Regions from separate parts of the Pseudoalteromonas sp. SCSIO 43210 genome, predicted to be linked through region 2. Evidence: predicted binding sites of a transcription regulator. Region 2 holds the regulator's gene; the other holds the start of a gene.
What was found. Region 2 encodes FliA, which starts transcription of late flagellar genes. Its sites were predicted from a motif close to CTAAAGNTNNNNNNNNNNNNGCCGATA; they were not measured.
Positions count from the first base shown of each region.

Region 1 (6,633 bases), 400 kb from region 2:
AACATAGATAATTCAAGTGCAGCACCAAAGTCAAGCTGCATAAAAGTAGGTAAAATAGAAGGAGGCGTAGCAACAATTCCATGGTATTCAACAAGCCCTAAAGCCAGTGCGATACCGGTCACTAATAAAATACTAATTAACACACCACTTTTAAAGTTACGATATAAAAGCGCAGCAATAATAAAAAAGCTGAAAATAGCTAATAATGGGCCAGCTGAAGTTATATCACCTAATTGTACTAACGTTGCAGGGCTGGCAACGATGATCCCCGCATTTTTAAGAGCAATTAAAGCTAAAAATGCGCCAATACCCGTTGCAATGGCCCGCTTTAAAACCAAAGGAATGGCATTAATAATCCACTCACGAACTTTAAACAGGCTTAGAAGTAAAAATATACACCCAGACATAAAAACAGCACCTAATGCCGCCTGCCATGTGTAACCCATCCCTAATACAACACCATATGTAAAAAATGCATTTAACCCCATTCCAGGCGCTAATGCTAAAGGATAATTAGCCCACAACCCCATAATAAAACAACCAATAGCAGCTGCAATACAAGTTGCTACAAAAGCAGCTCCCTGATCCATTCCAGCCTCTGCTAACATGGCAGGGTTAACAAATACAATGTAAACCATTGTGATAAATGTAGTAATACCCGCAATGCATTCACGGCGGACTGATGAGCCATTCTCACTAATTTTAAATAAAGCTTCGAGCATAATAGACTTATGGTTGTAAAAAGTGGCAATATTTTAACATAAAAATCATCTTTTACAGGACATTTTACCTTGCGATATACTAAACTATTGACTTAGTTACATAACGAATGAGTGAGCATGATAAAAACAACACCGACAGGCCAAGATTTAGAGCAGCAGTTAGACAATATACTGTCCTTTGTCACGCAACCTAGCGACACTAACTCAACGCCAACTAACGAAAATAGTCAGCAAAATACACTGAACAAAGCACTGTATTATTTAAAAAACAATCAAAATGCACTTGCTGCGAAGTGGATGCGTTTAGCTGCGATGTCTGGAGAACTTCGAGCACAATTTTACTTAGGACTATTTTTTGTAAAAGGCCAAGGTGTTCCGCAAAGTGTATTTCATGCTGTTGCATGGCTAAGCTTATCAAGTAGTCAAGGTCACGAGCCAGCAACTACTGCATTAACTGACTTGCGTAAACACATTGAAACTAAACGCTTTAAAGATGCCCAATGCTACGCTGCAAGTTTATATGAACAAATTCACCAATTGCAGTTTTCTCACCTAATACCAAATAACGCTAACGAAGAGTAAATTACACATACGAAACTATGCGCTGTAATTTACACATGAAATCATTATTTAAAGCTGCCATATCAACCTTCAACAGGTGTATACAGTATTCAACACAATAATGCACAGTTGGAAACAACAACATAAAGGTAAATTTAAATCATTAAATATTAATAACTTAAAAAAATGACAATTTAAAAAAAGTCTAAATCTTAAATTATCGTACAAAAAAATAGCAAAAAACACTTGCACACAAACACTGTATAAACTACTGTATGTAAATACTGTATAAAAACCCAGTGAGTGAAGCGATATGTTACAACCAATTACCGTACGAACAGTTAAAAGCTACCAACAAGACAATAAAAGCGATTGTGTTAATTTAATTGAAATTGAAGATGAAATTTCGGCAACATTTGAGCTATTAAAAGTATTACATCAATACAATAGCTTAAATGCTTGGACATTATTAATCGCACCCGATCACGTCCCTAGTAAAGCGCTACTTGATTCGTGCTCTATCGATACGAGTAAATTACTCGTTATTAGACAAAAACACTTAGTGAATCTAGAGTACGTATTAAATTCGGCTTTACACAACGGTAATTTTGCAGCTGTAATTACTTGGACTGATATAGTTAATAACCAGCTATTAACTAGCTTATCTCTGGATATGAGTAAAACAAATACAAAGTTATATTGCTTCACGAAAAACAAACAAACCACAGAGATATTACTAGCTCAATAATCTTGTTAAACTAACATTTTAGCTTTACACCAAAATTATGACCTCACTGAATAAAACATTATGTCTTTGTGGCAGCCAACAAAATTATGTTGACTGCTGCGAACCTTTTCATTTGGCAATACAGCATCCTCAAACACCAGAGCTACTTATGCGCTCTCGTTATAGTGCTTATGCACTCAAAAATGCTAAGTATATTTATCAAACATATACAACAGATAAACAGCCCGAAAACCCCGTTAAAGAAATTAAAGAATTTGCAGATGGTTGCCGCTTTATAAAACTGACAATTATAGACTCAGGGCACGATGATAGTCAGGGTTTTGTAGAATTTAAAGCGCACTACTTTTATGATAATTTATACTGTGAATTGCACGAACAATCAAAATTCATTAAAGAAAAAAAGCAGTGGAAATATTCTGACGGCGTTATATTACCTGTTGCAGATATAAAAATTGGCAGGAACGATGATTGCCCATGTGGCAGTACTAAAAAGTATAAAAAGTGCCATAGCCTATAAACCTCAACTTACCCAGGCATCAGGTATTTTGAAACACACTAATTAGTTAAATGATATGTACTCTAGTTTTGTACATATTATTTAACTTAATGTGGCGCATACGCACGAAAAGTTATTTATTTCCAAAAAACTCAGCGTCTCTAAATAAAATTTTATACCAATCTGCTTATGTATGGGGTCTATTTAACGTTAAGAAAATTACGCTAGAACTAGGCAAAAGTTTTTGTATCTAGTTGTTCTAAATAAAAAATTTTAACGACGTTATAGTGCAATTTAATTCGTTAAATTGATCAAAGATTTATGCAGGTTGGTATTATAGGGTTATGAGATAATTTATATTGTTCAAATACTTATACCAACTCTTTTAATTAAGTGAGCTATTTTTAGATAACAGAATCGTGTCGATAACAAGACAAAAAATCGTTATTTAATTGTCCTATATCAGAAATTTTTAACGCCGTTAGCGTCAGATTTAATCCCTCAAACTGATTAAGCATGATTGCGGATTGGTTGGTTAGTATTATTCAGATTGATATTAAAACCCACATAACAAAAATGGACCACTTGGGTCCATCTCTACTTTACGAGTACTTAAAATTTAAGAGTTACTCGTCGTCATCTAAATCAGCTTGTTGACGCTGTGCCGGCTTTGCTAAAATCTCTACGTAGAAAGACTTTAAATCTTGCTTTTCGATGTCGCTGATATGATTGCTAATCTCTGCAACGTGCACTACTTGAGCATCTTCAGCTGTATTACCAAACTTACAGTCAAATGCCCAGTAATCAGCATCTTCAGGTAGCGTTTTATTACGTTCTCTTTTCAAATATTTTTTCACTTCGTGCTTTGCAGCATCGACCATACGAGGGTATTTGATTTTCTCGTGATTCAGCGTGAATGTTTTCTTCATTACGTTCCTAATTACCTTGGTTTAATGATAACGGCATTTCATGTCATACCATTTGACATCATTATAGCAATTGCATTAAATTTTTGGATGGTTTTTTTAAACTAAATCAATTTTTAGGCAATTAACATTATAAATAGCTACAAAGCCTCTCTTTTTAGCCATCATTATTATAAAAATGACCATTTAAAGCTTGTTTTACTGGGCCTGACATAAGCTGATTTGAAATCGTAGATAGATAAATTATTTTGTAGGTCAATATTATGCTGTAGCTAAGTGAAGCGGTTGATGTAATGATTCATCATTAAGACCATCATAGAATGAAGCTACGTCCATTTGCGGATGCGATAGCTGAGTCTCTTTGTTCTTAATACGTCTGCGCACAGCTAGCTCACAATTATCAAGCACATTGAGTGGAATATGAGCTAAATCATTTCTTATTGAAAGTGGTTCAGGGTTTAAGCAGTGTCGTAACTTAATATCGCTCATACCTGCATGCTCTCCCACATTTGATAATAAAGCGGCGTTGTGTTGCCCAATCAGCATATTAAATTCATCAGGTGCTAAAGGCTGCTTCGGACCCGAACCAAATTGCTTACGAAGTGTCTCTTCTTCAACAATAGGGTTTTCAATATCTGTTTTTGGAAAATGGAACTGACTAAAATCAAGCGCATCGTGGGATAACATTGCCAATAAAAGAGAAAACTCTCCTCGACGTTGTTCGTGTACACTTTTATTCAACCGTGTACTTAGTTGACTCTCTGTGATTAACAAATCGTCGATTTGCATAGACTTTAGCCGATTATTGTAGGTAATAGATATTTATCGGCTTTATTTCATTTTTCTTTAGCTTTTTTCTTTACTTAAATATAAGTTTTGCTATTATCAGCGCCGTTGCACTGGAGGGGTTCCCGAGCGGCCAAAGGGATCAGACTGTAAATCTGACGGCTCAGCCTTCGCTGGTTCGAATCCAGCTCCCTCCACCACTTTTCTTACCGCTAAGTTAAGTGGGGCCAAGTGTAACAAAATTAGTGTGGAGGGGTTCCCGAGCGGCCAAAGGGATCAGACTGTAAATCTGACGGCTCAGCCTTCGCTGGTTCGAATCCAGCTCCCTCCACCACTTTTCTTCTAAAATACCTTATATTTTAAACTTCAATAATTTTTTAAAATTCCCACTGTAAACTTTGTCCATTATTCTTTAACCAATCTGATGCTATCTTATGATCCGGATAAAACTTAGCTACACGTTGCCAAAATACACGACTGTGGTCTAAGTGACGTAAATGAGCCAACTCGTGGACTATGACGTAGTCTATAATTGATTTTTTGGCTCCAATCAAGAGTAAGTTAAACGTAAGCTCACGTTTACTATTACAACTCCCCCATTTACGTTTATAGATACGTATTCGTAAATCATTCGGTAAAGGTTCCTCCATTAGTTTACAAAAGTGGGCAAGACGCATATCAATATATAATCCTAATTTTTCAGTTAAATACGCCTCAAGTAATGTTTTATACTTCAATTTTTTATGGCTCACTCGAGAAGAACACAATACGCTTAATGTATTCTCATGCTCTATAACTTGAGAATGCAAAGCGTGTTCAAACGTTATGTCTATAAGATTTGAGAAAATTAGAATTTTATGTGTTTCGAGTGGATATTGCTTTGAGTCTGCAATATTAATCTGTTTATCAAGTTGGCTATTTACCCAATCTCGTTTCTCAACCAACCATAAATCCAACTGTTTTTTAGGAACATAATGAGGCGCATAAACGGTTATTGACCGTTGGTGCACTTTAATAGCAACAGTCTTACGTCGGGCACTTCGCTTTAATTGATACTCAAACAACAGTTCTACCACATTTAACCAACACGAAATTTCTAATATTTTATACCAATAGGCTTAAGTATGGGATCTAATTAATAATAAAAAACAGGTCTATAACTAAGTGAAAACTTTATATCTAACTGCTTCAAACGATAATAGAAGACCAAGCCTTGCTGACCTTACAATATTAAAGTTCATTTTATCTAAGAGCGATTTAATCGCTGCGTGAGGTGTGTCACCTAGTGGGGTCGGTAACTTTTCATGCGTTACCTTACTGACTTACATCCATGTGAAAACAAGTAAAAACCTAGCAAAGCTTCTGCGTCCTGATCACGATTTTCACCTATATTTGTGCAGCGACAAAACGTAAATTACCTTTAGGTTGAATCCTAAAAACAGCGCATGTCTGGCACTTATGTTAACTGTACAAGCACAAATAATTGCTAAAAAATACAGTTTCACTTGAAACAAAAAAGCAGCGAATAAACCCCAATTAGATATTATTCAAAGTGATAGCAGTATGATAAAAACTTACACATAAATTCATATAATGGGAATTATAGGATTAACTACATTAGCTTTTTTAGATGAATGCGAACCTAAGTTAACCGATGGATAGTAAAGTTTTATATACGAGTAATCATGAGATGTGATCTCATGGCTATTACCACTGTCATCTTTAAAATACATTGAAAACGTTACACCATGATCAGCAAGAACCGCTTTTATATTTAAACTTTCAAGATGACTAAGCCACTGTATAAATTGCTCCCCTGTTGCCAAAAATGCAATTCCTTTACTGCGCCCCTCACCTTCAAAAAGTGCTAAACGAGTCGTTGAACTAGCATCCTCGAGCGTTAAAGGTCCTCGTCCGTCCTCATTCCAAAAAGCAAGTTCGGGTACTATACTAAAACCTAAAACGCGCTCATACCATTTAACTGCATTCGATAAATTTTCAACATTCAAATGGCAATGATCAATACCTGACAATTTAGGCATATTTTTATTATCCACGTTACTCACCAATTTCTGACTTTAATTGCTCTAAAAACTCATGCATGTAAACTGTACGCCTATTCGCTTCTGCTTTAGCTGATGGGGTATTCATGCTTTGAGCAATATGTAATAGTTTTATAAAAAAATGATCAAGTGTATATTTTTTATCATCAGCTTCTCGTTCAATACAAAAAGGGTCTTCTGGGTTATACAATAACCGAGAAATTGAGCCGCCAACTTTCATACATCGACTCACTCCAATCGCACCTAGTGCATCCATTCTGTCAGCATCTTGTACTATTTGCGCCTCAACTGTTTTAATTTCTATATTTGCGCTAAAGCTATGAGCCGCAAT
Region 1 is NZ_CP087225.1:3,442,041-3,448,673, forward strand. It holds gene LOS73_RS14750 (NCS2 family permease) at 1-722, opposite strand, end outside; gene LOS73_RS14755 (tetratricopeptide repeat protein) at 840-1,304, shown strand; gene LOS73_RS14760 (SulA-like leucine-rich domain-containing protein) at 1,597-2,031, shown strand; gene LOS73_RS14765 (YchJ family protein) at 2,069-2,548, shown strand; gene LOS73_RS14770 (DUF6172 family protein) at 3,154-3,456, opposite strand; gene LOS73_RS14775 (VC2046/SO_2500 family protein) at 3,715-4,242, opposite strand; tRNA gene LOS73_RS14780 (tRNA-Tyr) at 4,355-4,439, shown strand; tRNA gene LOS73_RS14785 (tRNA-Tyr) at 4,489-4,573, shown strand; gene LOS73_RS14790 (M48 family metallopeptidase) at 4,617-5,315, opposite strand; gene LOS73_RS14795 (VOC family protein) at 5,826-6,281, opposite strand; gene LOS73_RS14800 (HD domain-containing protein) at 6,298-6,633, opposite strand, start outside.
Region 1: LOS73_RS14775 (VC2046/SO_2500 family protein) is a predicted target of FliA. The motif match lies at 4,277-4,303, and genes of this name have one in related genera.

Region 2 (6,633 bases):
CATTCACAGCAAAACCTATTACTTTTATATCGCTGTCTTGCTCAAGTATTTCGCTCACTCTGCGGCGAAAAAAGCTAGAATCATCAACAACTAAAACTTTAACGGCCATTTAGCTCTCTTATTAAATTGAAGTGTAGGGCACTTTTACAGTGCACCTACTTTATTTATTATCAGCCCGCGTAATGTTTTAACATATTTGGTACATCTAAAATAAGTGCAATACCACCATCGGAAGTAATTGTAGCACCAGCCATACCGGGTGTTCCTTGTAATAAAGCATCAAGAGGTTTTATTACAACTTCCTCTTGCCCTATTAACGAATCTACGACAAAGCCTACTTGTTGTGTACCAATTTGGACAATAACTACATGACCATGTGCTTTACGCTGAGAGCGGTCAGCGCCTTTAACTAGCCAATGCTCAAGATAAAACAATGGAATTGCTTTTTTGCGCACAATAATTGTCAATTGACTATCAACAACATTCGTTTTAGTTAAATCGAGGTGGAATATTTCGCTAACACCCGCAAGTGGTAATGCAAATGTTTGCTCTCCAACAACAACCATTAAGGTCGGCAAGATAGCGAGAGTTAATGGTACTTTTATCTCTAAAGTAGTCCCAACACCTAACTCTGACTGAATACTTACTGAGCCATTAAGTTGGGTAATTTTGGTTTTAACTACATCCATACCAACGCCACGACCTGAAATATCCGAAATCTCTTCTTTTGTTGAAAAACCAGGTGCAAAAATTAAATTATATGCTTCAGTATCAGAAAGCCGGCTTGCTTGGTCGTGATCAAGAACACCTTTACTAATCGCTATTTTTTTCAGCTTCTCAGCATCCATACCAGCACCATCATCTTTAATGGTAAGTAAAATATGATCGCCTTGCTGAGATGCTGATAACGTAACAGTACCTGTTCTTGGTTTTCCAGCAGCCTCACGAAAATCTGGCATTTCAATACCGTGATCAACAGAGTTACGCACTAAATGCACTAAAGGGTCGGCTAATGCCTCAACCAAATTTTTATCTAAATCAGTCTCTTCACCAACTAATAATAGATTAATGTCTTTATTTAAGCTGCGTGCTAAATCACGAACAACTCGAGGAAATCGGCCAAACACTTTTTTAATTGGTTGCATGCGGGTTTGCATAACCGCACCTTGAATATCAGCAGTAACAACATCTAAGTTAGATATAGCTTTACCCATTGCTTCGCTTTCAGAATTCGTAGCCAAGCTAACTAAGCGGTTACGAACAAGTACCAATTCACCGACCATATTCATAATTTGATCTAAGCGTTTAGTGTCAACACGCACTGTCGTTTCAGCAGTTGGTGCAGTAGCCTTTTTTGGAGCTGCAGCAGCTGTTTTTTCAGCAGGTTTTGCAGGTACTGGTTTTGATGCTTCAACTTTTGGTACTGGGGCTGCTTTGGGCTTAGGAACAGCTTGTTTTGCGGCTGGTTTTTCAGCAATCGCAGGAGTGCTTTCTAAAGATTTAGGTGCAGTTCCCTTACCATGAAGTTCATCTAACAGTGATTCAAATTCATCATCACTGATATCATCGTTCGATGAATCTGTATTGTTAGTCGAAGGCGATGGCTTTTGTACATCAGGTGTAACATTACTTTCTTGCGCTGCAACAGAGCCGAAACTGCCAACACCATGAAGCTCGTCTAGTAAATTATCAAACTCATCGTCTGTAATATCACCATTCAAATCATGACTATTTGTGGGGGCTTTTACTGCCGATTCTTGGCTTGTACCATGTAATTCATCAAGTAGGTTTTCAAACTCATCCTCTGTAATTTCATCAATTTGAGAGTCAGTTTCAGATGAAGTTGGGCCACTAAACAGCTCATCAAAAGCAAAAGGGTCCGCACCATCAGTACTGGGAGTTTGTGCTTCAGCGGCTTCTTGAGGCTGTTCTACAACAACTTCAGGAGAAGTACCTGATAACTCGTCTTCTGTGGGGGGAGACCTAACTTATGTAAAACTTCAAGTAGTTGAGGATCCGCAGGTTCTGGTTTATCACGATTTTGAATCGTCGCAAACATTTCATTGATAGTATCAAGTGCTTGTAAGATAACATCCATTAGCTCAGAATTAACAGAACGAACGCCCTGCCTTAACAAGTCGAATACATTTTCTGCGCCGTGACATGCGTCAACAAGCTCAGTCATAGCTAAGAATCCAGCACCGCCTTTTACGGTATGAAAGCCTCTAAATATAGCATTTAGCAACTCGGTATCTTCTGGATTGTTTTCCAGTTCAACTAACTGTTCAGATAAAAGCTCAAGGATTTCTCCTGCTTCTACAAGAAAGTCTTGTAAAATATCTTCATCGACTTCAAACATGCAGTTACTCTCCTCTTAGAAGCCCAAACTTGATAAAAGATCATCGACTTCATCTTGATCAGACACAACATCATTACGTGATTCTTTATCAATAATAGGCCCTTCAGGACCTGCTAATGTTTCTGGGTCAACTGGGTCATCTATTTTTTGTGGTTTTAGGGTGACTGCTTTACTGATATCTTGTTCAGAAAAAGCAGTTAAAAGATGAAGTAAGCTTTCTTCAACTTCCCTAACAAGCTCTATAATTCGGCGAATTACTTGACCTGTCAAATCTTGATAATCTTGGGCCATTAATATGTTAGTCATGAAGCTTTGTAACTCATCAGTTTTATGATGAGAACTGCTCATGAATTTATCAATGCTGTGGCACAGTACTTTAAATTCACCGAGTTCAATTTCACGACTCATTAGACGGTCCCATGTCGGTTTGATATGGGATATTTCATCCGCTAACTGTTGTGCTATCGGTAAACTCGCCTCAACCGCATCCATGGTTTTATTTGCAGCATTTTCTGTCATCTCAATGACATAATTAAGCCGTTTTTTAGCATCAGGTATAGCGTCGTTAGTGAGATCTGTTAGGCGCGTGTCTAGCTCAAAGCCTTTTAAAGCTTCATGTAGTTGACGCGTCAACTTTCCCACTTCGTCAAATATTTCCGACTGCTCTTTAGATGCAGTATCTAAAATTAGTTGATCAGCTTTATCATGTTCGCCATTTTCTAAAAAAATGACGAGCTGACGAGCTTGTTCTAACGTTATCCGAGGCGCAGCAGGTGCTGGCATAAGCCTTTCCCCTATTATTAACCTAAGCGTTCGAACACTTTTTCTAATTTAGTTTTTAATGTGCCAGCTGTAAATGGTTTTACAATATAGCCATTAACACCAGCTTGAGCCGCTGCTATTATTTGTTCTTTTTTAGCTTCAGCTGTCACCATTAAAACAGGAAGGTGTTTTAATTTATCGTCAGCCCTTATCGCTCTCAAAAGATCAATACCTTGCATTCCTGGCATGTTCCAATCTGTTACCACAAAATCAAAAACTTGATTTTGTAGCATGGGTAAGGCTGTAGAGCCGTCATCCGCTTCTTGGACGTTGGTAAAGCCTAAGTCGCGCAATAGATTTTTAATAATACGTCTCATTGTCGAAAAATCATCAACAACAAGAATTTTCATGTTTTTATCCAAAACATCCTCCAGTGAGGTCTTAACCTGTATTTACTTACTACTAGTTTATCCAGTCATTGATTTTTGCTTTTAGCTTAATCATCGCCTGACCATGTATCTGACTTACACGCGATTCACTTACATCGAGTATATGTCCAATTTCTTTTAAATTCATTTCATCGTTATAGTATAAAGAAAGTACCATTGCGTCTCGCTCTGGTAATGACTTGATAGCATTTAATAATGATTCATTAAATCGTTCATTTTTAACGTTATTAAACGGTTTGTCTAGCGTTAAATCTTGGCCCGCCGTGGTAATAACATCTTCATCGACCCCGAGGTCTTCGATGCCTAACACTTTACTTGTGTTTACATCGTTTAAAATATGATGGTACTCATTTAACGAAATTTCAAGTTTTTCAGCAACTTCTATATCGGTTGGTTCACGATTTAAGCTACTTTCTAATCCAGCAATCGTCTCGGCTACAAGACGGCTTTTTCTATGAACCGACCGAGGAGCCCAGTCACCACGGCGCATTTCATCAAGCATGGCACCGCGAATTCGTATTCCCGCGAACGTTTCAAAACTTGCGCCTTTGGTTGCATCAAAGTTTTTTGATGCTTCAATTAGGCCTATCATACCCGACTGAATTAGGTCATCGAGTTGGACACTTGGAGGCAAACGAGCAATTAAATGACATGCCACTTTTTTGACTAGCGATGCATGTTTTTCAACAATCACATTTAAATTTTGTGTTGATTGATATCCCATAGCTCTATTTACCAATGTTGTCATAATTAGCCGTTAACTAGCTTCTCTATAAAAAACTCTAAATGTCCTGAAGGTTGGTTAGGTATAGGCCATTTCACTGCTCTTGTCGCCAGTGCTTTAAAGGCAACTGAAGCAGGAGAACTAGGAAAAAGTTCTACAATCACTTTTTGACGGCGAGTTGCCTTACGCATATTTTCGTCATAGGGGATTGTTGCAACCAACTCCATTGACACATCTAAAAATCGGTCCGTTACTTTTGAAAGTTTTGCAAATAACTCATGACCTTCACGCATACTACGAACCATATTAGCTACAATTTTGAATTTATACACCCCATGCTCACGACTTAACACTTTAATAAGTGCATAAGCATCTGTGATTGAAGTCGGTTCGTCGCACACTACAACCATTACATCTTGAGCAGCACGAGAAAAACTCAGTACCATATCTGAAATACCCGCAGCGGTATCTACAATTAAGATATCAAATTCGGTATTTAATTCGCTAAAAGCGCGTATAAGGCCTGCATGTTCAGACGGTGATAATTCCACCATACTCTGAGAACCAGAGGTCGCTGGTACAATTTTAATTCCTGCAGGACCTTCAACTAAAATCTCATCGAGTTCACACTCACCAGAAAGTACATGTGATAAATTACGTTCAACCCGTAATCCGAGCATCACATCACAGTTCGCTAGACCTAAGTCGGCATCAAGTACTAAAACTCGATTACCTTGCTGGCCTAATGCTATTGCCGTGTTAAGTGAAACATTTGTTTTACCTACACCACCCTTGCCACCAGTAACAGCGATAACTTTTACGCCGTTGTTATTGTTTTGACTCATTTTGCGCAGGCCGCTTGCTTGATCTAATACTGTGTTAATCATACATCCCTACTGTGCTCGACGCCACTGCTTGGTGTCGTGAATGTTGTGCTTTTATTCTTTTCAAATACAATTGCTCAGCTTTTTTTACTAGTTTTTCTGCATTTGCAACACGAATGTCTTCTGGAACTCGTTGACCATTAGTAAGATACCCTATTGGAAGGCGATTTTGAATCGCAATACTAATAATCTCACCTAAACTTAAAGATTCATCCAACTTGGTGAAAATACAACCACTTAACTGCACTTTTTTGAAGTGTCGTACTGTTTCTTGCAAGACATTTATTTGCGCTGTTGCACTTAATACTAAATAACTACGAATATCAACACGTTGATTGCGCATAAGCGTATTCAATTGCTCTGTTAAACGTAAGTCTCGTTGACTCATACCTGCTGTATCAATTAATACTAGACGTTTATTTCGTAAATGGTATAAAACTTCAGCTAATTCATTAGCATCTTTAACCTGCTTTACTCCACAACCGATAATTCGACCGTATGTTGCAAGTTGCTCATAAGCACCAATTCTGTATGTATCGGTGGTTATTAGCGCCACTTTATCTGCACCGTATTTCTGTGCGCCTAAAGCAGCTAACTTTGCAACTGTTGTCGTTTTCCCCACACCAGTTGGGCCTACCAATGCGTAAACACCACCTTGACGTAGTATTTCATTATTCGTAGTTTGCATCTGGTCTTCGACCATTGTTAACAAAGCCTTCCAACCTTGTTGGCGAGATACGTCATCAGGTACAAAACACGCCATTTGTTCTGCAACTTCTTTATCGATTCCCATACCAACTAAACGGTCAATCATACAAGCACGTGTGGGGTCACGGCGTGCCATATCTTGTTGCATTAAACCTGATACTTGGTGCTCTAGCAATTGACGAATAGCGTTCATTTCTTCACGCATTGACGTCATTTCTTCACTTTCATTATTTTTAACGTGCGCTTGAGGTGTTACAGGGCTATCTAGATCATCAAAATCACGATCTAGGTCATCAAAACCTAAACTATCGGCTTGGGTCTGTGGACGTGTTGGTGCAATATCTTCGCGAGCAAACATATTCGCTGAGCGAGGTTTGACAACGGGCTCTTGATAATTATCGGTCGTTTCAATACCCGATTGAGAAAACATTGATGCTAATTCAGGTGAACGTGGGCGAGGAGATTGACGCTCTAGTAAAGCTTCTAAACTATCTGCAACCCTAGCTTGGGGAGCCGCTTTAGGGCGTTGTGGCTCTGGCTTTACAAAATTATGTATACTGTGTGATTGTGCTGAGTCATCCGCACGCGCTAAAGTATTTTGCGGCTGTGCAACTGATTTAGGGGCCGCTTTTTCATAATCAACTGCGGCTACAATCTCAACGCCATTAGCCAGCTTTTTGTTAGACATAATAACCGCATCAACACCAAGTTCATCTTTCACTTCTTTAAGTGCTGTACGCATATCTT
Region 2 is NZ_CP087225.1:3,840,842-3,847,474, forward strand. It holds gene LOS73_RS16725 (protein-glutamate methylesterase/protein-glutamine glutaminase) at 1-109, opposite strand, end outside; gene LOS73_RS16730 (chemotaxis protein CheA) at 171-1,721, opposite strand; gene LOS73_RS16735 (Hpt domain-containing protein) at 1,931-2,359, opposite strand; gene LOS73_RS16740 (protein phosphatase CheZ) at 2,375-3,142, opposite strand; gene cheY (chemotaxis response regulator CheY) at 3,160-3,543, opposite strand; gene LOS73_RS16750 (RNA polymerase sigma factor FliA) at 3,584-4,294, opposite strand; gene LOS73_RS16755 (MinD/ParA family ATP-binding protein) at 4,321-5,181, opposite strand; gene flhF (flagellar biosynthesis protein FlhF) at 5,174-6,633, opposite strand, start outside.